DNA from 2 places in the Streptomyces sp. NPDC002386 genome. Region 2 is predicted to be linked to the other one. Evidence: riboswitches for the same ligand, from Rfam matches in the RefSeq annotation. Region 2 holds a riboswitch; the other holds the start of a gene.
What was found. Region 2 has a riboswitch for ZMP and ZTP ahead of ACWCPN_RS21180 (glycine hydroxymethyltransferase). Riboswitches for the same ligand answer to the same signal wherever they lie in the genome.

Region 1 (3,875 bases), on a different contig from region 2:
TCCTTGCGCCCGGGGGGGCCCGGGCGGGCCCCACCGGGGGGTGTCCCGGCCGGGACACCCCCCGGTGGACCGGGGCTCGGGCCTAGAGGCCGGGCAGCAGGCCGGTCACGGGAGCGACCAGATCCGTGAGCCGGCCCACTTGACCGAGTCCGTCGGGGGAGCCGAGCTGATTCAGACCGCCCAGTTGCTCGGAGACCTTCGGGATCTGGCCCTCCTGGTCGGCGGGCAGCCCAGTGGTGGCGAGCGAGTCCAGGGTGGCCATCGGGCTGATCCGCCCGGTCTCCGCTGCGCTGTTGCCGGCCGCACTGGCCATGGGCGCGGCGAGGCCCGCGAACCCGGCGGCGAGACCCACGGCGGCGACGATGCGTCGTGTTGAGATCATGTCCTCAGCAACGGCGCCGGGCCCCCGCCGGACACGGGCGCCGGGCGGTGCTCACCCGTCAGGCGGACCGGGCCCGCTGCGCTTGCCGAGCCCGCCGGGGCGGAGGAGCCTCGGATATGGGGCTCGCGCCGCCCTTCTCCCGCCGGGCCGCGGGCGCCCTGAAGGAGGTCACCATGGGCACCGCGACAGGCTCCAGCTTCGACATCGAGACACTGCGCCGGGGCGTGGAGGGGACCACGGGGAACACCCTGCTGTCCCTCTACGCGGACGACGCGCAGATCCGCATCATCGACCGCAACACCCAGCCGAGCCATCCCCGGATCCTGCGCGGCCGGGGCGAGATCGCCGCGATGCTCGACGACATCTACAGCCGCGACATGACGCACAAGCTGGACCGGTGCGTCGTCCAGGGCGACCACGCCGCCTACTGCGAGTCCTGCGAGTACGGAGACGGCACTCGGGTCCTCGCCGAGTCGATGATCACCCTGCGCGACGGGAAGATCGCCGAGCAGATTCTGATCCAGGCATGGGACGAGTAGGGAGGAAGACCGCGAGGGTGCAGGTCAGCTCGCGGCTGACCTGGACCTTCTCGGCCCGGGCGGCGCTGGGGCGAACCCGCCCGCGACGGTCCGCGCCGGTGTCCGCCGCGGGTGTGCACCTGTCCGCCGCCGTGGTCCGGTCGTTGCTGCGGGCCGTGCGCCCGCGTCCGCACCCCGCGCTGCCGCGCCCGCCCCGGATCCGGCGCGTCAGGCGGATCCGGCCCCGGTGAGCCGGGCGGGAGGCGGGCCGCCGCTCCGCCCGCGAGGCCGCCCCGGAGTCTCGGTTAGGCTGTCGGCGGGCCGTGACTGGCGCTGAGGTGGAGTACCACCGGGGAGCGGCCCCCGACGGATGCCGCGCGCCTGGGCGATGAGATCGATCAGCTCAGGAGCGCATGTGACACAGGCCCGGCTCATGGACGGCACAGCCCTCGCCCGGCGCATCGTCGAGGAGACCGCGAAGCGGGCGGCGGACCTCACCGGACGGACGGGCGCCGCGCCCTGTCTCGCCACGGTGCTGGTCGGCGAGGACCCCGCCTCCGTCACCTACGTCCGCATGAAGCGGAACCGCTGCCGCGCGGCGGGCATCGAGTCCCGGCACGTGGCCCTGCCCGCCGCCACGACCACCGCGGAACTCGTCGGCACGCTGCGGAAGTTGTCGGCCGACCCGGGCGTGCACGGCATCCTGCTGCAGCATCCGGTGGGCGACCACGTCGACGAGCGGGCCGCGTTCGAGGCGATCGCGCCGGAGAAGGACGTCGACGGCGTCACCTTCGCCTCCTTCGCCACCATGAGCTTCGGACTGCCCGGGTTCGTCTCCTGCACGCCCGGGGGCATCCTGCGGCTGCTCGACGAGTACGGCGTGGACCCGGCCGGCAAGCGGGCCGTGGTGGTCGGCCGCAGCGCGATCCTCGGCAAGCCGGTCGGCATGCTGCTCCTGTCCCGCGACGCGACCGTCACCTACTGCCACTCCCGCACCCGGGACCTGTCCGCCGCCGTGCGCGAGGCGGACATCGTCGTGGCCGCCGTCGGCCGGCCCCGTCTGATCACGGGGCAGGACATCAAGCCGGGCGCGGTCGTGATCGACGCCGGCTACAACCCGGGGAACGTCGGCGACGTCGACTTCGACTCCGCCGTGGAACGGGCCTCGCTGATCACCCCGGTACCGGGCGGTGTGGGTCCGATGACCATCGCCACGCTGCTGGAGCAGACCGTGACCGCCGCCGCCCGGCAGGCCGGGGTGTGATCAGCGCATCCAGGCGCTGTAGCTCATGACGGCCCCGGCCCGCACGCCGTACTCGGGGGCGTCCTCGGTGAAGGTCTCCTCCATGCCGAGGACCGCGCCGGTGCGCGGTTCCAGGATCAGCATGCGCCGCGCGCCCCTGGCGTCGTACACGTACGCGTGTCCGGGGCGTCCCAGGCGGTCGGTCACCTCGCCGGCCGGCCTGAGGCCCCCGGTCGCCGCGAACAGCCGGACGAGGGCCGCCGACTCGCGGGGGCCGAGGGTCCAGTGGTCGAGCAGTTCGTCGACCGCGTCGAGCAGTTCGGCGGTGCTCAGCGGGGCCGTGCCGCGGTCGGCCGGGGGCCGGGCGATCTCGGTGAGGTAGGCGCGCAGCCGCGCCGCGGTGTGCGGCGGGGCCGCCTCGGGCGGGGCGTCGCTCCACATCGGCGGGTACGTGGTCCGGCTGATCACCTGGCCGTCCGACACCAGGTGCGGCTCGCCGCCCTCGTCGGTGAGGACGGGGCGGCCGGGCCGTCGGGGGTCGGTCGCCACGACCAGCTCGGTGTGGCTCGCGTCCGCCCGCCAGCGCACCACCCGCTCCTCGGGGAGGGTGACGGGGGGCCCGCTGTCGCTCATGCCGAGGCTCCACGACTGCACGTGCGTGCCCTTGCGCGGGCGCGGGGAGCCCGCCGACGCGGCCGCGTCGGCCAGGGGGACGAGGTCCCGCAGAGGCACGGGTGCGGAGCCGGCGCGCACCGTCAGCGGCAGCGGTGCGGCGACGGCCCGCGGGGTGGCCGGATCGCCGAGCACGGCGTTGCCGGCGATCACCAGGACGACGGCGCAGGCGGCGAGCCCCCAGACCAGCCGGGTGCGGGCGGCGCGGCCGCGGAACGTCTGGAGCGGCCGGGCACGGCGCCGTGGGCGGGGTCCGTCCAGCAGCCGCCGGAGCCGCTGCTCCGCGCGCGCGTCCAGCGGACCGTCCGCGAAACGGGGGCCGTCGTCCGGCACCGGGTCGGCGCGGCGCAGGAGTTCGAGTTCGTCAGCCATGTCGGTCGTCCTCGCAGGGGGTCGCGTCGGCGGGTGCGGCCGCGGCCGCGACCGGGGGGCGCAGCCGGTCGATCTCGGCCCGCAGCCGGTTCCTGGCCCGGTGCAGCCGCATGGCCGCCGCCCTGCTGCCGCAGCCGAGGGCGACCGCGATCTCGTCGGCGCCCAGTTCCTCCCACGCCGCGAGGCGCAGCACCTCCTGATCCGCCGGGGACAGCCGGTCCAGGGCCTCGTGCACCCAGCCGCCGGGGGCCTCCGCGTCGGGGCCGGCCGCGATGTGCCGGGCGTGCGCGGCCTCGTCGTTGCCGAGCCGGTCCACCAGCCGTCGCCGGCGCCCCTGACCGCGTACCGCGTTCGCCAGGCAGTTGCGGGCCACCCCGTACAGCCAGGGCAGCGGTGCCGCGGGCAGGTCGGTCCGGCGGCGCCAGGCGACCGTGAACACCTCCGCCACCACTTCCTCCACCTCGTCGGCCCGACCCCGCAGCCGCCTCGCGACATAGCGGCTGACCGCCCAGTAGTGCTCGCGATAGGCAGCGGCGAAGATCTCGTCGTTGCTCATGTCCGGTTCGTGTCCGGCACCGGCCGGATCGTCACACCCTTCCTCCGTGATCCTTCTCGCGCCGTCCGAGTGTGACCGACGGGGCGGGTGGCGACACAGGCGGGACGTGAAGAGGATCAGAGACTTCAGGGC
Region 2 (8,539 bases):
CCTCACCCACCGGCACCTCGTTGGCCTGGTACAGCAGGATGTCCGCGACCTGCAGGACCGGGTACGTGAACAGGCCGACGGAGGCGCGGTCGGCACCCTGCTTGGCGGACTTGTCCTTGAACTGGGTCATGCGCGAGGCCTCGCCGAAACCGGTGAGGCAGTTCATGACCCAGGCGAGCTGGGCGTGCTCGGGGACGTGGCTCTGCACGAACAGCGTGCACCGGTCCGGGTCGAGACCGGCGGCCAGCAACTGCGCGGCGGCCAGCCGGGTGTTGGCCCGGAGCTGGGCCGGTTCCTGCGGAACGGTGATCGCGTGCAGGTCGACGACCATGTAGAACGCGTCGTGGGACTCCTGCAGGGCCACCCACTGGCGGACGGCGCCGAGGTAGTTGCCGAGGTGGAACGAGCCCGCGGTGGGCTGGATTCCGGAGAGCACGCGAGGTCGGTCAGTGGCCATGTTCACCATTCTCTCAGGTAACGGGGGGCGATCCGGTACCGGTGGGAAACAGGTGGGGCGCGATCCGTTCCGTGCGGTGTGACGAGGGGCGGGACACGGGAACGGGCACCGACGGGCGCGGCGGCCCGGCGTGGTGCCGGGCCGCCGCGCGGGAAGCCTCGTCGGGGGCCGGCCGGCCGCCGCCGCGGGTCAGCCGAGGTCGACCTCCGGGTACAGCGGGAAGCCCGCGACCAGGTCGGTCGCCCGGTGCGAGATCTCGTCCGCGATCTTGGGGTCGAGGACGTGCTGGGCCTTGGAGGGGGCACCGGACTTGGTCGTACCGGGCTCGGTGGTGGTGAGCACCCGGTCGATGAGGCCGGCCACCTCGTCCATCTCGGCGGTGCCGAGGCCCCGGGTGGTCAGCGCGGGGGTGCCGACGCGGATGCCGGAGGTGTACCAGGCGCCGTTCGGGTCGGCCGGGATGGCGTTGCGGTTGGTGACGATGCCGGCGTCCAGCAGGGCCGCCTCGGCCTGCCGGCCGGTGAGGCCGTAGGAGCCGGCCACGTCGATCAGGTTGAGGTGGTTGTCCGTGCCGCCGGTGACCAGGGTGGCGCCGCGGCGGGTGAGGCCCTCGGCGAGGGCGCGGGAGTTGTCGACGATGCGCCGGGCGTAGTCCTGGAAGGAGGGCCGGCGGGCCTCCGCGAGCGCGACGGCCTTCGCGGCCATCACGTGCGGCAGCGGGCCGCCGAGCACCATCGGGCAGCCGCGGTCGACCTGGTCCTTCAGGGAGTCGTCGCACAGCACCATGCCGCCGCGCGGGCCGCGCAGGGACTTGTGCGTGGTCGTGGTGACGATCTGGGCGTGCGGGACCGGGTCGAAGTCGCCGGTCAGGACCTTGCCGGCGACCAGGCCCGCGAAGTGGGCCATGTCGACCATCAGGGTCGCCCCGACCTCGTCGGCGATCTCCCGCATGATCCGGAAGTTCACCAGACGCGGGTAGGCGGAGTAGCCGGCGACGAGGATCAGCGGCTTGAACTCGCGGGCCTGGGCGCGCAGCGCCTCGTAGTCGATGAGACCGGTGGCCGGGTCGGTGCCGTAGGAGCGCTGGTCGAACATCTTGCCCGAGATGTTCGGGCGGAAGCCGTGGGTGAGGTGACCGCCGGCGTCCAGGGACATGCCGAGCATGCGCTGGTTGCCGAAGGCCTGGCGCAGCTCCGCCCAGTCGGCCTCGGTGAGGTCGTTGACCTGGCGGGCGCCGGTCTTCTCCAGGAACGGCACCTCGACGCGGTCGGCGAGGACGGCCCAGAAGGCGACGAGGTTGGCGTCGATGCCGGAGTGCGGCTGGACGTAGGCGTGCCGGGCGCCGAACAGCTCCCGGGCGTGCTCGGCGGCCAGCGACTCGACCGTGTCGACGTTGCGGCAGCCGGCGTAGAAGCGGCGGCCGACGGTGCCCTCGGCGTACTTGTCGCTGAACCAGTTGCCCATCGCCAGCAGCGTGGCCGGGGATGCGTAGTTCTCGGAGGCGATCAGCTTGAGCATCGCGCGCTGGTCGGTGACCTCCTGGCCGATGGCGTCGGCGACCCGCGGTTCGACCGTGCGGATGACGTCGAGTGCGGCGCGGAAGGCCGTGGACTCGGTGGAGAGGGACTTCTGCTCTGGCATGGGGACCTCCGGACGGCGTGCGTTCAGCGTTCACGTTCGGCCCAGGCGCACGGCACTGTTTCCCGTTCGGGCCGCTCCCCGATGGTCCGTCCCATCCCTGCGCGCCAGTCACGACCCGCTGATCAGCCTACCGGGCGCGCCGGAACGGGGAGATCCCGCGTCCACCATGCGAGCGGGGATAGGAAGGGGGCCACCGTCGTGTCCGGGAGAGTCACCGTCGTATCCGGGAGAGGCCGTGCCCACTGCTGAAGACCTCATCGCCGCCGCCGACGCGCACAGCGCGCCCACCTACCATCCGCTGCCGGTCGTCGTGGCCGCGGCCGACGGCGCCTGGCTGACGGACGTGGCGGGGCGCCGGTACCTGGACCTGCTGGCCGGGTACTCGGCGCTGAACTTCGGGCACCGCAACCGGCGCCTCGTCGAGGCGGCCGAGCGGCAGCTCGCGCGGGTGACGCTGACGTCCCGCGCCTTCCACCACGACCGGTTCGCAGCCTTCTGCACCGAGCTGGCCGAGCTGTGCGGCATGGAGATGGTGCTGCCCATGAACACCGGCACGGAGGCCGTGGAGAGCGCGGTGAAGACGGCCCGGAAGTGGGGGTACCGGGTGAAGGGGGTGCCCGCGGAGATGGCGAAGGTGGTGGTCGCGGGCGGCAACTTCCACGGGCGGACGACGACGGTGATCAGCTTCTCGACCGATCCGGAGGCCCGGGCGGACTTCGGGCCTTACACGCCGGGGTTCGAGATCGTGCCGTACGGGGATCTGACCGCGATGCGGCGGGCGCTGACCGAGAACACCGTCGCCGTGCTGCTGGAGCCGATCCAGGGCGAGTCGGGGGTGATCGTGCCGCCGGCCGGCTATCTGGCCGGGGTGCGGGAGCTGACCCGGGAGCGGAACGTGCTCTTCGTCGCCGACGAGATCCAGTCGGGTCTCGGGCGGACCGGGCGGACCTTCGCGTGCGAGCACGAGGGGGTGGTGCCTGACGTGTACGTGCTGGGCAAGGCGCTGGGCGGCGGGATCCTGCCGGTGTCGGCGGTGGTGTCGAGCGCGGCGGTGCTCGGTGTCTTCCGGCCGGGCGAGCACGGCTCGACGTTCGGCGGGAACCCGCTGGCCTGCGCGGTGGCGCTGGAGGTGATCGCGATGCTGCGGACCGGCGAGTACCAGGCGCGCGCGGCCGAGCTGGGCGAGCGGCTGCACCGGCGGCTGCGCGGGCTGCTCGGCGCGGGCCCGGTGACGGCGGTGCGGGGGCGCGGGCTGTGGGCGGGCGTGGACATCGCCCCGCGGGCCGGCACCGCGCGTCAGGTGTCGGAGCGGCTGATGGAGCGGGGTGTGCTGGTGAAGGACACCCACGGCTCGACCGTCCGGATCTCGCCGCCGCTGGTGATCACCGAGCAGGACCTGGACTGGGGTGTCGAACAGCTGGAGGCCGTGTTGGCGGGCTAGGGGCCGTCCCTAGAGGATCACGTGCGGCAGGAAGCGGGCGTATCCGTCGGTGACCAGGCCCGAGGACTCGCGGATGCCCAGGCCGGCCGGTTCGTCCCGGACGGTCCAGGCGCCGAGGACGACGTGGTTGCCGTCGAAGGCGGGCAGCGGGGCCAGCTGCTGGTAGCAGCAGGGTTCGTCGCGTACGGCCGCGGGCGCCCCCGGCGCGTGCACGGTGACGCCCTCGCCCTCGCGGCCCAGCAGGGGCTTGGCCACGTAGCCGGTGGTCCGGGCGAGGTCGCGCGGGCCGTCGAGATGGGCGGGCAGCAGGTTCGGGTGGCCCGGGTACAGCTCCCAGAGGACGGCCAGCAGGGCCTTGTTGCTCAGCAGCATCTTCCAGGCGGGCTCGATCCACAGGGTGGTGCCGCTGCCGCCGCCGTTGTCGAGGGTGTCGAGGACGTGCCCGGCGAACGCGTCGGTGGTGAGCCACTCCCAGGGGTACAGCTTGAAGACGGCGCGGATGAACCGGAGCCCGTTGTCCACGAACCGGCCGGAGAGGGTGTCCCAGCCGATCTCCTCCATGGAGATCCAGTCGGTGGTGAGTCCGGCCTGCTCGGCGGTCTCCTTCAGATAGGCGACCGTCATCAGGTCCTCGCCGAGTTCGTCGGCCGAGGAGTGCGCGAAGTGCAGCGGGCTGCCCGGCGGGAGCAGCGCGGCCTGCTCGCGCCAGGCGTCGACCAGGCGCTCGTGCAGGGAGTTCCACTGGTCGGCGCCGGGGAAGCGCTCCTCCATCCAGAACCACTGCGGCGACGCGGCCTCGACCAGCGAGGTGGGGGTGTCCGCGTTGTACTCCAGCAGTTCCGCCGGGCCGGTGCCGTCGTAGCGGAGGTCGAACCGCCCGTAGACGGTGGGGAGTTCGGCACGGCGGTGCCAGGCCTCGGTGACGGCCGCGACGATCCGCGGGTCGGTGATGCCGAGGTCGGCGAAACGGTCCTCGCCCACGATGTGCGCGGCGGCGGCCAGGCACATGCGGTGCAGTTCCGCCACGGTCTCCTCCAGCGCCTCGACCTCGTCCAGGGTGAGGACGTAGTAGGCGCTCTCGTCCCAGTAGGGGCGCAGGGTCCCGTCGGGGTGCCGGGTGAGCGGGTAGACGAGCCCCTGTTCCTCGACGGTCCGCTGCCAGTCGGGGCGGGGGGTGATGGTTCGGCGTTCCATGGGTGTGTGCCGGTCAGCCGCCGGAGCCGCCCTTGCCGCCGCCGAAGCCGCCGCGGTGCACCCCGCTGCCGCCCGAGGAGCCGCCCGAGCCCTTGCTCGGCCTGGTGAAGGAACCTCCGGAGACCCAGGAGCCCTTCTTCTTGCCGCCGTAGTACCAGGAGCTGTTCATCGGGACCTTGGCGGACTTGCAGTTCTTGTCGGAGACGACCTTGTAGCCCGTGCCGAGGCGGTAGCTGTCCCGGTCGACGCAGCGCTTGTCCGGGGCGGAGGAACAGGCGGTCAGAGCGGCGGCGAGCAGACCCATGCCGCCGAGGACGACCGTGGTGGAGCGCAGTTGCGCGCGCGTGTTCGCCATGTGGTGTCTCCCCCGTGTGCGGTGCGGTGTGCGGTGGTCAGCCTAGGCGGGGGTGCGCGGGTTCCCGCAAGGGGCCCCGCGATCTCGCCCTCGCCTAGAGTCGGTTCGTGCTGTTCGGAATGGTGTGCGCCCTGGGCGCGGCGGTCTGCTTCGGTACCGCGACGGTGTTGCAGGCGATGGCCGCGCGGGAGGCCGGTACGGGCGGGGGCGGCGAGGTCGCCCTGCTGCTGCGGGCCCTGCGGCGGTGGCGGTACCTGGCCGGTCTCGCGCTGGACGGTCTCGGCTTCCTGTTCCAGATCGCGGCGCTGCGCTCGATCCCGATCTACGCGGTGAGCGCGGCGCTGGCCTCCAGCCTGGCGGTGACGGCGGTGGTCGCGGCGCGCCTGCTGGGGACGCGGCTCAGCGGCACCGAGTGGGGCGCGGTGGGTGTGGTGTGCGCCGGGCTCGCGATGCTGGGCCTGGCGTCCGGGCCGGAGGGCGAGGAGGGCGGTTCGCCCGCCCTGAAGTGGACGATGCTCGCGACGGCGGCCGGCATGGCGGTGCTCGCCCTGCTGGGCGGGCGGCTGTCGGGGCGGATGCGGGCCCTCGTGCTGGGGCTGGGCGCGGGTTTCGGGTTCGGGGTGGTGGAGGTGGCGGTCCGGCTGATCGACTCACCGCGGCCGGCCGGGCTGCTCACGAATCCGGCGTCCTACGCCCTCCTGATCGGCGGCGGCGCCGCCTTCGTGCTGCTGACCTCGGCGCTGCAGCGCGGCTCGGTGACGACCGCGACGGCCGGCATGGTGATCGGCGAGACGATCGGCCCGGCGGCGGTGGGCGTCGTCTGGCTCGGCGACCGCACCCGGGAGGGCCTGGGCTGGCTGGCGGCCCTCGGGTTCGCGGTGGCGGTGGCGGGGGCGCTGGCACTGGCCCGGTTCGGGGAGGCGCCGGCCGTGGCGGCGGAGGAGGGGTGAGCCCGCCGCCGGGCGGGACCGTGAGCAGGCCCGGAAGCAGTCGTGGAGTGCGCCCGGCGGGGACGGAGGAGCCTTCACCTCACGGCAGTGCCCGGCACAGGGCCTCCAGCGCGCCCGCCCACGCGCTGTCCGACGGCGTCCCGTACCCGACGACCAGCGCGTCGGCCGGTTCGGCGACGGCTTCGGGGTGCCGGTGGAAGGCCAGGCCGTGCAGGGCCAGGCCCTGCCAGGTCGCGGCCTGCACGACCGACTGTTCGCTGCCCGGCGGCAGCCGCAGCACCGCGTGCAGGCCGGCCGCGATCCCGGTGACCCGGACACCGGGCGCGCGCTCGGCGACCGCGGCGGCGAGGGCGTCACGGCGGCGCCGGTAGCGCAGCCGGGCGGAGCGGACGTGCCGGTCGTAGGCGCCGGAGGTGAGGAACTCGGCCAGGGTGAGCTGGTCCAGCACGCCCACGGTGTCGATCCGGCCCTTGGCCGCGGCCGCCTCCTCCACCAGCGAGGGCGGCAGGACCATCCAGCCCAGCCTGAGGCCGGGGGCGAGGGACTTGCTGGTGGTGCCGAGGTGGACGACCCGGCCGGGGTCCAGGCCCTGGAGGGCGCCGACGGGCTGGCGGTCGTAGCGGAACTCGCCGTCGTAGTCGTCCTCCAGGACCAGGGCGCCGGTGCGCCGCGCCCACTCGACCACCGCCGTCCGCCGGTCGGGGTGCAGGGCGGTGCCCATGGGGAACTGGTGCGCGGGCGTGAGGAGTACGGCGCCCTCGCCGGTCAACGCCCCGGTGTCGGTGCCCAGTTCGTCGTACGGCAGGGCGGGCGTGGCGAGACCCGCGTCGCGCAGCAGGCTCCAGTGGGCGTCGAGCCCGTAGGACTCCACCGCCACCGCCCGCACCCCGCGGGCCCGCAGCAGCGTGCCGAGGACGCGCAGGGCGTGCGAGAAGCCGGCGGTGACCAGGATCGTCTCGGGGTCGGTGCGGACGCCGCGGACGCGGGCGAGGTAGCCGGCGAGGGCGGTGCGCAGTTCGGGGCGGCCGCGCGGGTCGCCGTAGCCGAGGGCGTCGGAGGGGGCGGTGGCCAGGGCACGGCGGGCGGCCCGGAGCCACTCGGCGCGCGGGAACGCGGCGAGGTCGGGAGTGCCGGGTACGAGGCTGTACGCCGGGCTGCCCGGCGGCCGGCGCCGGGGCGCGTCCGCCGCCGGCGGGATCACCGCCCGCTCCGCCACCCGTGTGCCGGAGCCCTGGCGGGCGGTGAGCCAGCCCTCGGCGACCAGGTCGGCGTAGGCCTCGGCGACCGTGTTGCGGGCGATGCCGAGATCACCGGCGAGGGAGCGGGAGGACGGCAGCCGGGTGCCGGGGGCGAGGCGGCCGGTGCGGACCGCGTCCCGCAGCGCGTCGGTCAGGCCGCGGCGCAGGCCGCCGGTGCCGGCCGGTTCCAGATGGAGGTCGACGCCCAGATTGGCCCATGAATTCGCCATGGAAATGGACCATACTCCTGGGCTGCCCGGCTCCTAGGGTCGAACCATGAGCAGCACACAGGAAACCGTCGAGTACGCCACCGAACACGCCCCGCGCCTGGAGTGGGCCCGCCACGCGCCCGAGGTCTACAAGGCGATGGTCCGACTGGACACCGCCGCCAGGCAGGGCCTGGACCCCAAGCTGTACGAGCTGGTGAAGATCCGCGCCTCCCAGCTCAACCACTGCGCCTTCTGCCTCGACATGCACACCAAGGACGCGCTCGCGGCGGGCGAGAGCGTGGAGCGGATCGTGCAGCTCAGCGCGTGGGAGGAGTCCCGGCACTTCTACACGGAGAAGGAGCTGGCGGCGATCGAGCTGACCGAGGCGGTCACCGTGCTGACCGAGGGCTTCGTCCCGGACGAGGTGTACGAGCGGGCGGCCAAGCAGTTCGAGGAGGCCGAGCTGGCCCGGTTGATCGCCGCGATCACGGTGATCAACGCGTGGAACCGCTTCGGCGTGACGACCCGGATGACCCCCGGCCACTACCAGCCGGGACAGCACGGGTGAGCCGCCCCGGCGGGTGTTCGCCGGCCGTGGGCGGGGCGGACCTGTTCCGCGCGCTGCACCGCCGGCGCCCCCAGGGCGACCCGCTCGTGCTCCCCGGCCCGTGGGACGCGGCGAGCGCCCGGGCGTGCGTGGACGCCGGGTTCCCGGCGCTGGCCACCCCCAGCGCCGGGGTCGCCGCCTCCCTCGGCCACGAGGACGGCGCGACACCCGCCGACGAGATGTTCGCGGCGGTGGCCCGGATCGCGCGGGCGGTGGACGTGCCGGTGTCGGCGGACGTCGAGGGCGGGTACGGGCTCGCGCCGAAGGAGCTGGTGGAGCGTCTGCTGGAGGCGGGCGCGGTGGGATGCAACCTCGAGGACTCGGGAGCGGGGGGTGTCCTCAAGGATCCGCACGAGCACGCCGAGTACCTCGCCGAGATCCGCTCGGCCGCCGCCGACCGGCTGTTCGTCAACGCCCGCATCGACACGTTCGTCCACGGCGACGGCG

Region 1: it holds a riboswitch for ZMP and ZTP, as region 2 does, so the genes downstream of both, ACWCPN_RS34760 (bifunctional 5,10-methylenetetrahydrofolate dehydrogenase/5,10-methenyltetrahydrofolate cyclohydrolase) here and ACWCPN_RS21180 (glycine hydroxymethyltransferase) in region 2, are expected to answer to the same signal.

The regions. Positions count from the first base shown of each region.
Region 1 is NZ_JBSFBX010000038.1:22-3,896, forward strand. Features, by position in the region: gene ACWCPN_RS34750 (hypothetical protein) at 83-382, opposite strand; gene ACWCPN_RS34755 (nuclear transport factor 2 family protein) at 556-921, shown strand; ZMP/ZTP riboswitch at 1,214-1,294, shown strand; gene ACWCPN_RS34760 (bifunctional 5,10-methylenetetrahydrofolate dehydrogenase/5,10-methenyltetrahydrofolate cyclohydrolase) at 1,316-2,164, shown strand; gene ACWCPN_RS34765 (CU044_5270 family protein) at 2,165-3,187, opposite strand; gene ACWCPN_RS34770 (RNA polymerase sigma factor) at 3,180-3,743, opposite strand; partial or broken gene ACWCPN_RS34775 (hypothetical protein) at 3,742-3,875, shown strand, end outside.
Region 2 is NZ_JBSFBX010000010.1:124,953-133,491, reverse strand. Features, by position in the region: gene trpS (tryptophan--tRNA ligase) at 1-457, opposite strand, end outside; gene ACWCPN_RS21180 (glycine hydroxymethyltransferase) at 647-2,098, opposite strand; ZMP/ZTP riboswitch at 2,131-2,220, opposite strand; gene rocD (ornithine--oxo-acid transaminase) at 2,334-3,539, shown strand; gene ACWCPN_RS21170 (glutathionylspermidine synthase family protein) at 3,549-4,733, opposite strand; gene ACWCPN_RS21165 (hypothetical protein) at 4,747-5,088, opposite strand; gene ACWCPN_RS21160 (DMT family transporter) at 5,208-6,038, shown strand; gene pdxR (MocR-like pyridoxine biosynthesis transcription factor PdxR) at 6,118-7,506, opposite strand; gene ACWCPN_RS21150 (carboxymuconolactone decarboxylase family protein) at 7,553-8,053, shown strand; gene ACWCPN_RS21145 (isocitrate lyase/PEP mutase family protein) at 8,080-8,539, shown strand, end outside.